DNA from 2 places in the Yersinia enterocolitica subsp. enterocolitica genome. Region 2 is predicted to be linked to the other one. Evidence: predicted binding sites of a transcription regulator. Region 2 holds the regulator's gene; the other holds the start of a gene.

Region 1 (4,688 bases), 1.5 Mb from region 2:
ATCCTATTCAGCCTTATATCGACGGTGAATGGGTTAAAGCCCGTGGCACTACATTAGGGGCTGATAATGGCATTGGTATGGCCTCTGCGCTGGCGGTACTGTCTGACGATAGCGTCGAGCATGGCCCGTTGGAAGTGCTGCTGACCATGACCGAAGAAGCCGGCATGGATGGCGCATTTGGTCTGCAACCTAACTGGTTACAAGCCGATATTTTAATTAATACCGACTCCGAGCAGGAAGGCGAAATCTATATGGGTTGCGCTGGTGGTATTGATTTCATCACCACTCTGGCCCTGAAGCGCGAAGCAGTCCCTGCGGGTTATCAGACGCTGAAACTGACAATTAAGGGTTTGAAAGGTGGTCACTCAGGGGCTGATATCCATTTAGGACTCGGCAATGCCAATAAACTGCTGGCTCGTTTCCTGTTCGATCATGCCAAAGAGTTAGACCTGCGGGTACTGGATTTGAATGGCGGCACCCTGCGTAATGCCATCCCACGTGAAGGTTCTGTGACTCTGGCAATTGCTGCAGACAAAGTCGATCAGCTGAAAAGCCTGAGCCAAGAGTACCTGGCCACCTTGAAAAATGAGCTGGCCGCAGTTGAAAAAAATCTGACTGTACTGCTTGAACCAACATCTATTGATGCCAAAGCGCTGACCAAAGAGACGCAGCAGCACCTGATCGCTTTATTGAATGCCACACCAAACGGTGTCATTCGTATGAGTGATGCGGTGAAAGGCGTGGTTGAAACCTCACTGAATGTGGGTGTGGTTACCATGAATGAAAACGAAGCAGAAATCATTTGCCTGATTCGTTCCCTGATCGACAGCGGTAAAGATTACGTCGTCGGTATGCTGACAGCTATTGGTCAGTTGGCTGGCGCTAAAACTGCACCAAAAGGCGGCTACCCTGGCTGGCAGCCAGATCCAAGCTCACCGGTGATGGCGTTGGTGCGGGAAACCTACCAAAAGCTGTTTAACAAAACACCTAATATCATGGTGATTCATGCCGGTCTGGAATGTGGTTTGTTCAAGAAACCTTATCCAGATATGGATATGGTGTCGATTGGGCCAACCATGACTGGGCCACATTCACCGGATGAACAAGTTCATATCGAAAGCGTGGGTCAATATTGGCAATTGCTGACGGCGTTGCTGAAAGCGATTCCTGAGCGCGCATAAGCTGAACTAGCTAACTTTCAATACCAATAATGGCGGGCCTAATGGTTCGCCTTTTTTCATACTATTTTCAGCGCTATTCCCAACTCAGCAACAATTGCCGCTCAAGTTGTGGATCGAGCAACGTGACATGCAACCCGACCAGTCGAACCCCACGCCCTGCGCGCCGCTCATTCCATGCTGTCCGTGCCACTTGTAATAAATCGGCTTTATTCAGCTGTGGCCAAACATGTTCTTGTGTCGTTTGCTGAAAATCATGAAATTTGAGTTTCACCCCTTGCCGGGCAATGTGCAGATCTGGCCTGACTTTGCGAAGGCGAGTCTCCAGCTCAATATAAAGCTTTTCAATCAATGACTCACAGCTTTCCCAATCATGAATATCTTCGGCTAGCGTTTGCTCGACTCCAACTGATTTACGTAAACGATCAGGAGAAACTTCACGTTCATCAATGCCGTGGCTGCGCTCCCACAACACATGACCAAACTTACCAAAACGCTTTAATAATTCTGCCTGCGAATAGTTTTGTACATCACTACAGGTTATCAGCCCCAGCTCTTGTAAACGTTTTGCGGTCACTTTACCCACCCCGGGGATTTTACTTAGCGGTAAGTCGCGCAAGAAAGGCAATACCTGATCCGGGGTTATCACATACTGACCATTGGGTTTATTTAAATCAGACGCGATCTTGGCTAAAAACTTGATAGGGGCAATACCGGCAGAAGCCGTTAAATTAAGCTCCATCGCAATGGCTTGGCGGATTTCTTGTGCTATTAATGTGGCAGAACCACTGCATGCCTGACAATCAGAGACATCCAGATAGGCTTCATCCAGCGAAAGTGGCTCAATTAATGGGGTATAGCGCGCAAAAATCTCACGAATATGCTGCGAAGCTTCTTTATACGCCGCCATTCGGCCGGGGATCACTTTCAGTTGCGGGCAAAGTTTCAATGCCATCGCGGTGGGCATCGCACTGCGAACCCCATAACGGCGGGCGGGATAATTGGCGGTGCTAATAACACCGCGTCGGTCACGGCTACCGCCAATCGCAATAGGAATATCACGCAAGCTGGGATCGTCACGCATTTCGACTGCCGCGAAGAAGCAATCCATATCGACATGAATAATTTTTCGCATGTTTATTCCCCCGACCAAACCACTGTATAAGAATACAGTTAAATCGGAAAAATTCAAGATTATCCTAAATCCTCATCACACCAATGGTATGACGGCGAAAAACTAGGTAGGAAGGAGCGCAACCACTTCAATTTCCAAGGCCAGATCATGATGCAAAACTGGCACCGGTACTATGCAGCGAGCCGGTTTATGTGGCCCCAGCCAATCAGCATATAGCGCATTGAAATGTGACCATAGTGCGATATCACACAAATAAACGCGCACCTGAACCAGATTATTTACAGTACAATGACAATCCGCGAGTATCCCCTCAATATTGGTAAATACCTGCTTAACCTGAATATCGAAAGGTTGATTTGATAAGGCCATCCCCTGTGGCGTGACAGGCAATTGACCGGAGAGATAGATCATCCCCCCGGCACAGACAGCATGGCTATAATGGCCCGCCGGCGGCAGGCCTGATGTTGAATTTATCAAGATAGGCTGAGACATCATCAAAGCTTATCAATAAAGTGGGCCAAACGCGCTAAATCGACATTACCGCCCGAAATAATGACCCCAACGCGTTTACCGCGCAGATCCAACTGGTCACCAAAAGCCACCGCAGCCCCTAAACAGCCGGTGGGCTCAACCACAATCTTCATTCGACTGGTGAAAAATTTCATCGCAGAAATTAGCTGATCATCAGTCGCAGTCAGAATATTATCAACTCGCTCCTGAATGACCGGGAAAGTGTAGTGACCCAAAGCCGCTGTTTGTGCACCGTCCGCAATGGTCACTGGCGTTTCAATCTTAACAATTTTTCCACTGCGGAAACTCTGTTGCCCATCATTACCCGCGGCAGGTTCCACCCCAATCACCTGACAATTGGGGTAAAGCGCTTTGGCGACTGTGGCACAACCAGACAACAGCCCCCCGCCCCCAAGTGGTACCAGCAGCACATCCAACTCACCCACTTCTTCAAATAATTCTTTCGCCGCTGTCCCCTGGCCGGCCATCACATCCGGATAATCGTATGGCGGGATTAAGGTTAGCCCCTGTTTCTGTGCCAGTTTATTGCTAATAGCTTCGCGATCTTCAAGGTAGCGGTCATACAGCACCACTTCGCCGCCATAGCCACGGGTCGCCGCAATTTTGACCGCTGGAGAATCTTTAGGCATGACAATAACAGCGCGAATCCCTAATTTACGAGCCGACAAAGCAATAGCTTGTGCATGATTACCCGACGAGAAAGCAATAACCCCTTTTGCTTGCTGTTGCGGCGATAATTTCACCAGCGCGTTATAGGCCCCTCGAAATTTGAATGCCCCCATATGCTGGAAATTTTCGCATTTAAAAAACAGCTGCGCGCCGGTCTGCTCATTGGCAGTGGATGAGGTCAAAACCGGAGTCTTGAGCGCAACCCCAGTAATCCGCTGATGTGCTTGAACAATATCGTCGTAACAGATTGCTAATGGGGCCATCTTCAGTTTCCTTCAGTAGGGAGATAGGTATAGACAGTCGAGCGGGCGACACCCAGATTATTAGCAACCACGGTCTGGGCATTTTTCAAATCCATCAAACCGGCCTGTGCCAATTGACGGACAATTTCACGCCGCTGTGCCGGATTCAGTGCGCGTGGCGTGGTATTGTGCGCCGCTGCAAATTGTTCCAACTGAGTCCGTAACATCTCAAGGCGAGGTGATGCCAAAGACTCTTGAATTTCGGTGGGCATAGTTTGTGTCAGCTGTGACAAGCTGGCACTAACGGCAGAAAACAGGGAGATGTCCATATTCAGACAGAGAGCCCCGATAAACTCTCCTTTGCTATTTTTCAGGCCAATTGATGTGCTTTTTGCCGGACGGCCATCAGGAAATTGGTTCGGATAGTTAAGGATGACCTCAGGGAAGTTAGGATCAGCAATACGGCTCAAGCCCAGTTCAGTCGCTGGTTCGCCGACTTCCCGACCGGATAAGTTGTTTGAAATCGCCGCAATAGCATGTTCAGGCTGAGTCAGGTCGTGCAAGACAAATTCCACTAAGGGTGCAAATGTTTTGCCCAGTGCTTCAACGATTTTTTTGCTCTCCCGCAACAGGAGTTGATCTTCTGTTAGTTTCATAATTGAAGTATTGTCACTTTATGACATTTTGTCAAATTGATTGTATACACATGACATCTCAATAAAAAAGCTGCGCACGGCAGCTTTTTATCATTGAATTCTGATAGTCAGTGTTACTTAATAATAGAACTTTTTAGCGATTTATCTTGCTGATGACGTTCTAAAGCCAGCTCAATCAGTGTGGTGATCAATTCCGTCGAGCCAACCCCTGTAGCGCGCCACAATTTAGGATACATACTAATATTGGTAAATCCAGGAAGGGTATTTATTTCATTAA
Region 2 (4,688 bases):
AATGAATTGCGTGACGTGCCAGCGATCGGCTGTAAGAGGGAATTAATTATTGGTGTGTTAAACCGTCATGGCGTTATCGCTGAGCCGGTTCAGTGTGATCCACCAGCAGCAGAATAATTTTAGTCACGGCCTGTGTGCGGCGGGCCTTTAAATAAACAGTGTGGGGTATGTATGAATACAACATTTTTGTTAATGGCTGAGTTTGAAACATCAACGATCCCGCTGTCCGATATTGCTGAGCGGTATTTCGGTATGAAGCCTGCAACAGCAGATAAGAAAGCTGGCGCTGGTGATCTGCCGGTTCCCACCTTCCGTATCGGTGACTCACAAAAGGCTCCCAGAATGGTGCACGTTAACGATTTAGCGGACTTTATTGATAAGCGGCGCGGGGAAGCAAAAACAGAGTTGGCGCGGATCAAATAATATTGATGGTGTTGAAAAACTTAGACCACCAGCACCCCAATAGCACCCCGTGAATTTGTAACTTACTGATATTTATTGTTAGTACGTCCCATCGAGCATCGGCGCGACGGAGAAACGTTGCAGGGGGTAATGTGGCTTATCGGCCTGAGTGCTGGAAAAAGTCTGAGCTTGGTACATTTACTGTAGTTTCATCGGTTATGGCTGCATCAATTACCCATTGATATTACTCATTGAGCAAACCAAACAATGGGAAGGAATTTGTGATTATACCATAGAACTTTACGATGGCGGCCTGAGTGATAGTTGTAGCTCAACATATGGCAATCCGCGGCTAGCTGCTGCAACTTGCTAAAGTTGTGACACTCCACGACATCCCATTTTTTTCATCTATCGGCGATTAGCTGTAAATATGATAAAATCGATACCATTCAAATGCTGCGGGATGTACATGATGAACCCTATCAATCAGGAAAAGCTGCTTGCTCAGGCTGAAAGCCTGTGCCAACAACGAAACGTCCGGCTGACACCGCAACGTCTTGAAGTCTTGCGTTTGATGGCGCAACAACCTGGTGCGATCAGTGCTTATGATCTGTTGGATTTACTGCGTGTTTCTGAACCACAAGCTAAACCGCCAACAGTCTATCGTGCATTGGATTTCTTGCTTGAGCAGGGGTTTATTCACCGTGTTGAATCAGCAAACAGCTATGTGTTGTGCCATCATTTTGAAGAGCCAACTCATACTTCGGCATTATTTATCTGCGATCGCTGCAAGATAGTGACTGAACGGACAACTGTTGGTATCGAAGAATCTCTGGCGCAACTGGCCAAACAATCGGGCTTTACCCTGCGCCATACTGTGGTTGAAGCTCATGGTTTATGTGCGGAATGTGGGGAAGTTGAAGCATGCGAAAGCCATGATCATTGTGATCACGACCATTCTATTGTGACAAAGAAGAAATAGTATCTCGTGGTAAAAGTAGACTGTCGTCAGATAGGCGGCAGGATAAATATGAGCTGAATTAGAACCGTAGAAAATATGGATGGGCTTTAAGTAAAACAAGACACCTCCTTGTGTCAACTCGATATAAATAGAATACCTATAGAATATTATTAATTATTAAAGTCACCACTCATTTGAATTTTAAAAAATATAAAAAAAGAATGGTTATTGAATAATATGATTATTCTATAAAACTAAAGGCCAGATATATTTATATCGATATCAGTTTAATTCCGTTTAACGCTGCTACCAGCGATATTTGCTGTGATCTTCCCAGGCCTTCACTTCTTTCTCGGCTTGCTCTTTCTGATAGCCGTATTTCTCCTGGATTTTCCCTACCAGCTGGTCACGCTTGCCTTCAATGACTGTCAGGTCATCATCGGTCAGCTTGCCCCATTTCTCTTTCACTTTACCTTTAAACTGCTTCCAGTTACCGTCGGCTTGATCTTTATTCATAATATCTCCGTTACCTTGGGATTAGTCAGTTTATTTAATTCAACACGGTAAATAATTTAAAATATAATAACTTGTTGCTTCGCTTACCGTATGAATAACTATAGCAGAGGATACTGATAATTAAAGTCAGATTAGTATTAATGACTGCAACTTGAGAAATAAACAGAAAGGAAAACCTCGTAATATTCAGTTAAAACAGCAAGTAATAACTTATTATCGGAATGTTCTCAAACTAGATTGAATTAAATATGAAAGGAGTAAAATTCTTTATATACCCTTCTTAATGAAGGGTATATAGATAAACGCGAAAATCAGATCCAGTCGCCATTACGGATGACACCAACGGCCAGACCTTCAATAGTGAAACTTTGTTCACGCAGATCGACTACAATCGGCTGAAACTCACTATTTTCTGGCAGAAGTTGTACGATATTACCTTGTTTTTTCAAGCGTTTTACCGTTACTTCATCATCAATACGCGCAACAACTACTTGCCCATTACGCACATCTTGAGTTTTATGTACTGCCAGTAAGTCGCCGTCCAGAATACCGATATCTCTCATCGACATTCCATTTACCCGCAACAGGAAATCCGCACTCGGCTTAAACATGGAGGGATCAACTTTATAGTGCCCCTCAATATGCTGCTGCGCTAACAGTGGCTCCCCTGCGGCAACCCGACCAATCAGTGGTAAACCATCTTCTTCTTCCATCAATAGACGGATACCGCGAGAAGCGCCGGAGACAATCTCGATAACGCCCTTACGGGCCAGTGCTTTTAAATGCTCTTCAGCGGCGTTAGGAGAGCGAAACCCCAGACGCTGCGCAATTTCGGCACGGGTCGGTGGCATACCTGTTTGCGCTAGGTGATCGCGCACAAGGTCATAAACCTCTTGCTGTCTGGTAGTAAGTGCTTTCATTCCGCCCCCTGTTTGTTTATACAGTCTTGCTGTGAGTATATACAGGTAAGCGGGTATTGGGAACCAAAGAGTGAATAAAAACAGGGATTAATCACTGTTTACATCCACAGCGATGTTTATCTCATTCTTAGCCGACATGTTGCCAGAGCACGGTTACCCATATAAATAGCGCCAACAAAATGGCCAGAAACACGGCAGCAGATCCCATATCTTTGGCCCGACCTGATAGTTCGTGGAGTTCGCTGCCGATGCGGTCCACCACCGCTTCAATAGCACTATTGATGACTTCAACAATGATGACTAACACCACACTCGCAACCAATAAAATGCGTGCTGTGGCATCTACATCCAGCCAGAAGGCCAGTATGATAGCGAGTATGGCAGCCACTGCTTCCTGACGAAACGCGGCTTCATTTTTCCAGGCTGCGGTTAAACCTTTCACAGAATAACCAGCGGCTTTATAGATTCGGGTTAATCCTGTTGACTGATTTGCCATTTTTATTGCCTTTATCTTAAGTTAATGATGATTTTTGCCGCTTTCTGTTGTCTCATCACCACAGATCTCAAAACCAGTTTCTGGTATCCTTGCGACGAATTGCTAACAAGAGGCTTCATGTAGTTATGTCAGGTTGGCGTAAAATATATTATAAGTTATTGAATTTACCACTTAAACTGTTGGTAAAGAGCAAGGTTATTCCGGCAGATCCTGTGACTGAGTTAGGGTTAGACCCGTCTCGTCCTATTCTGTACGTTTTGCCTTACAATTCTAAGGCTGATTTACTGACTTTGCGAGCGCAGTGTCAGGCACAGGATTTGCCCGACCCATTGATTCCATTGGAAATCGATGGCGTGCAACTTCCCAGCCATGTCTTTATCGATAACGGCCCAAGGGTGTTTCGCTACTACGCCCCGAAGCAGGAATCGGTAAAAATATTCCACGATTATCTCGATCTGCATCGCAACAACCCGGAGCTGGATATTCAAATGCTGCCGGTGTCGGTGATGTTTGGCCGCTCTCCAGGGCGCGAAGGCCACGGTACGCCACATCTGCGCGTACTGAACGGCGTGCAGAAATTCTTTGCAGTATTGTGGCTGGGTCGCGATAGCTTTGTGCGTTTCTCCACCACGGTTTCACTACGCCGGATGGCCAGTGAGCATGGTACAGATAAAACGATTGCCCATAAATTGGCACGCGTAGCGCGGATGCACTTCTCGCGTCAGCGTTTGGCTGCGGTTGGCCCGAGCCTACCGGCACGTCAAGACCTGTTCAAGAAGCTGTTAACCTCCAAGGCGATTGAAAAAGCGGTTGCCGATGAAGCTCGCACCAAGAAAATCTCCCATGAGAAAGCACAGCAAAACGCCATAACGCTGATGGAAGAAATTGCTGCCGACTTCTCTTATGAAGCGGTGCGTCTGTCGGATAGGGTTTTGAGCTGGACGTGGAACCGCTTGTATCAAGGGATTAACGTCCATAATGCAGAACGTGTACGGCAGTTGGCGCAAGATGGTCATGAAATCGTCTATGTACCTTGCCACCGCAGCCACATGGATTACCTGCTGCTCTCCTATGTCCTTTATCACCAGGGGCTGGTGCCGCCGCATATTGCTGCTGGTATTAACCTTAATTTCTGGCCTGCTGGCCCGATCTTCCGCCGCTTAGGTGCGTTCTTTATCCGCCGTACCTTTAAAGGCAACAAGCTCTATTCCACCGTGTTCCGTGAATACCTGGGTGAGTTATTCACCCGTGGCTACTCAGTGGAATACTTTGTTGAAGGTGGGCGCTCACGTACCGGTCGTCTGCTGGAGCCAAAAACCGGCACATTGTCGATGACCATACAGGCTATGCTGCGCGGCGGTTCACGCCCAATCACCTTGGTGCCGATTTACAT

The links. Region 2 encodes LexA, which represses DNA repair genes until DNA is damaged. Its sites were predicted from a motif close to TNCTGTATGTACATACAGNA; they were not measured.
Positions count from the first base shown of each region.
Region 1: the regulator LexA is predicted to act here: its motif matches at 2,334-2,353, upstream of dinB (DNA polymerase IV).

Region 1 is NZ_LR590469.1:4,393,677-4,398,364, reverse strand. Features, by position in the region: gene pepD (beta-Ala-His dipeptidase) at 1-1,181, shown strand, start outside; gene dinB (DNA polymerase IV) at 1,255-2,313, opposite strand; gene FGL26_RS20655 (RidA family protein) at 2,416-2,808, opposite strand; gene FGL26_RS20650 (threo-3-hydroxy-L-aspartate ammonia-lyase) at 2,808-3,776, opposite strand; gene FGL26_RS20645 (helix-turn-helix transcriptional regulator) at 3,779-4,411, opposite strand; gene ddlA (D-alanine--D-alanine ligase) at 4,525-4,688, opposite strand, start outside.
Region 2 is NZ_LR590469.1:2,915,469-2,920,156, forward strand. Features, by position in the region: gene FGL26_RS21695 (hypothetical protein) at 1-117, shown strand, start outside; gene FGL26_RS13960 (pyocin activator PrtN family protein) at 172-423, shown strand; gene zur (zinc uptake transcriptional repressor Zur) at 875-1,384, shown strand; gene FGL26_RS13970 (CsbD family protein) at 1,670-1,879, opposite strand; gene lexA (transcriptional repressor LexA) at 2,191-2,799, opposite strand; gene FGL26_RS13980 (diacylglycerol kinase) at 2,927-3,295, opposite strand; gene plsB (glycerol-3-phosphate 1-O-acyltransferase PlsB) at 3,421-4,688, shown strand, end outside.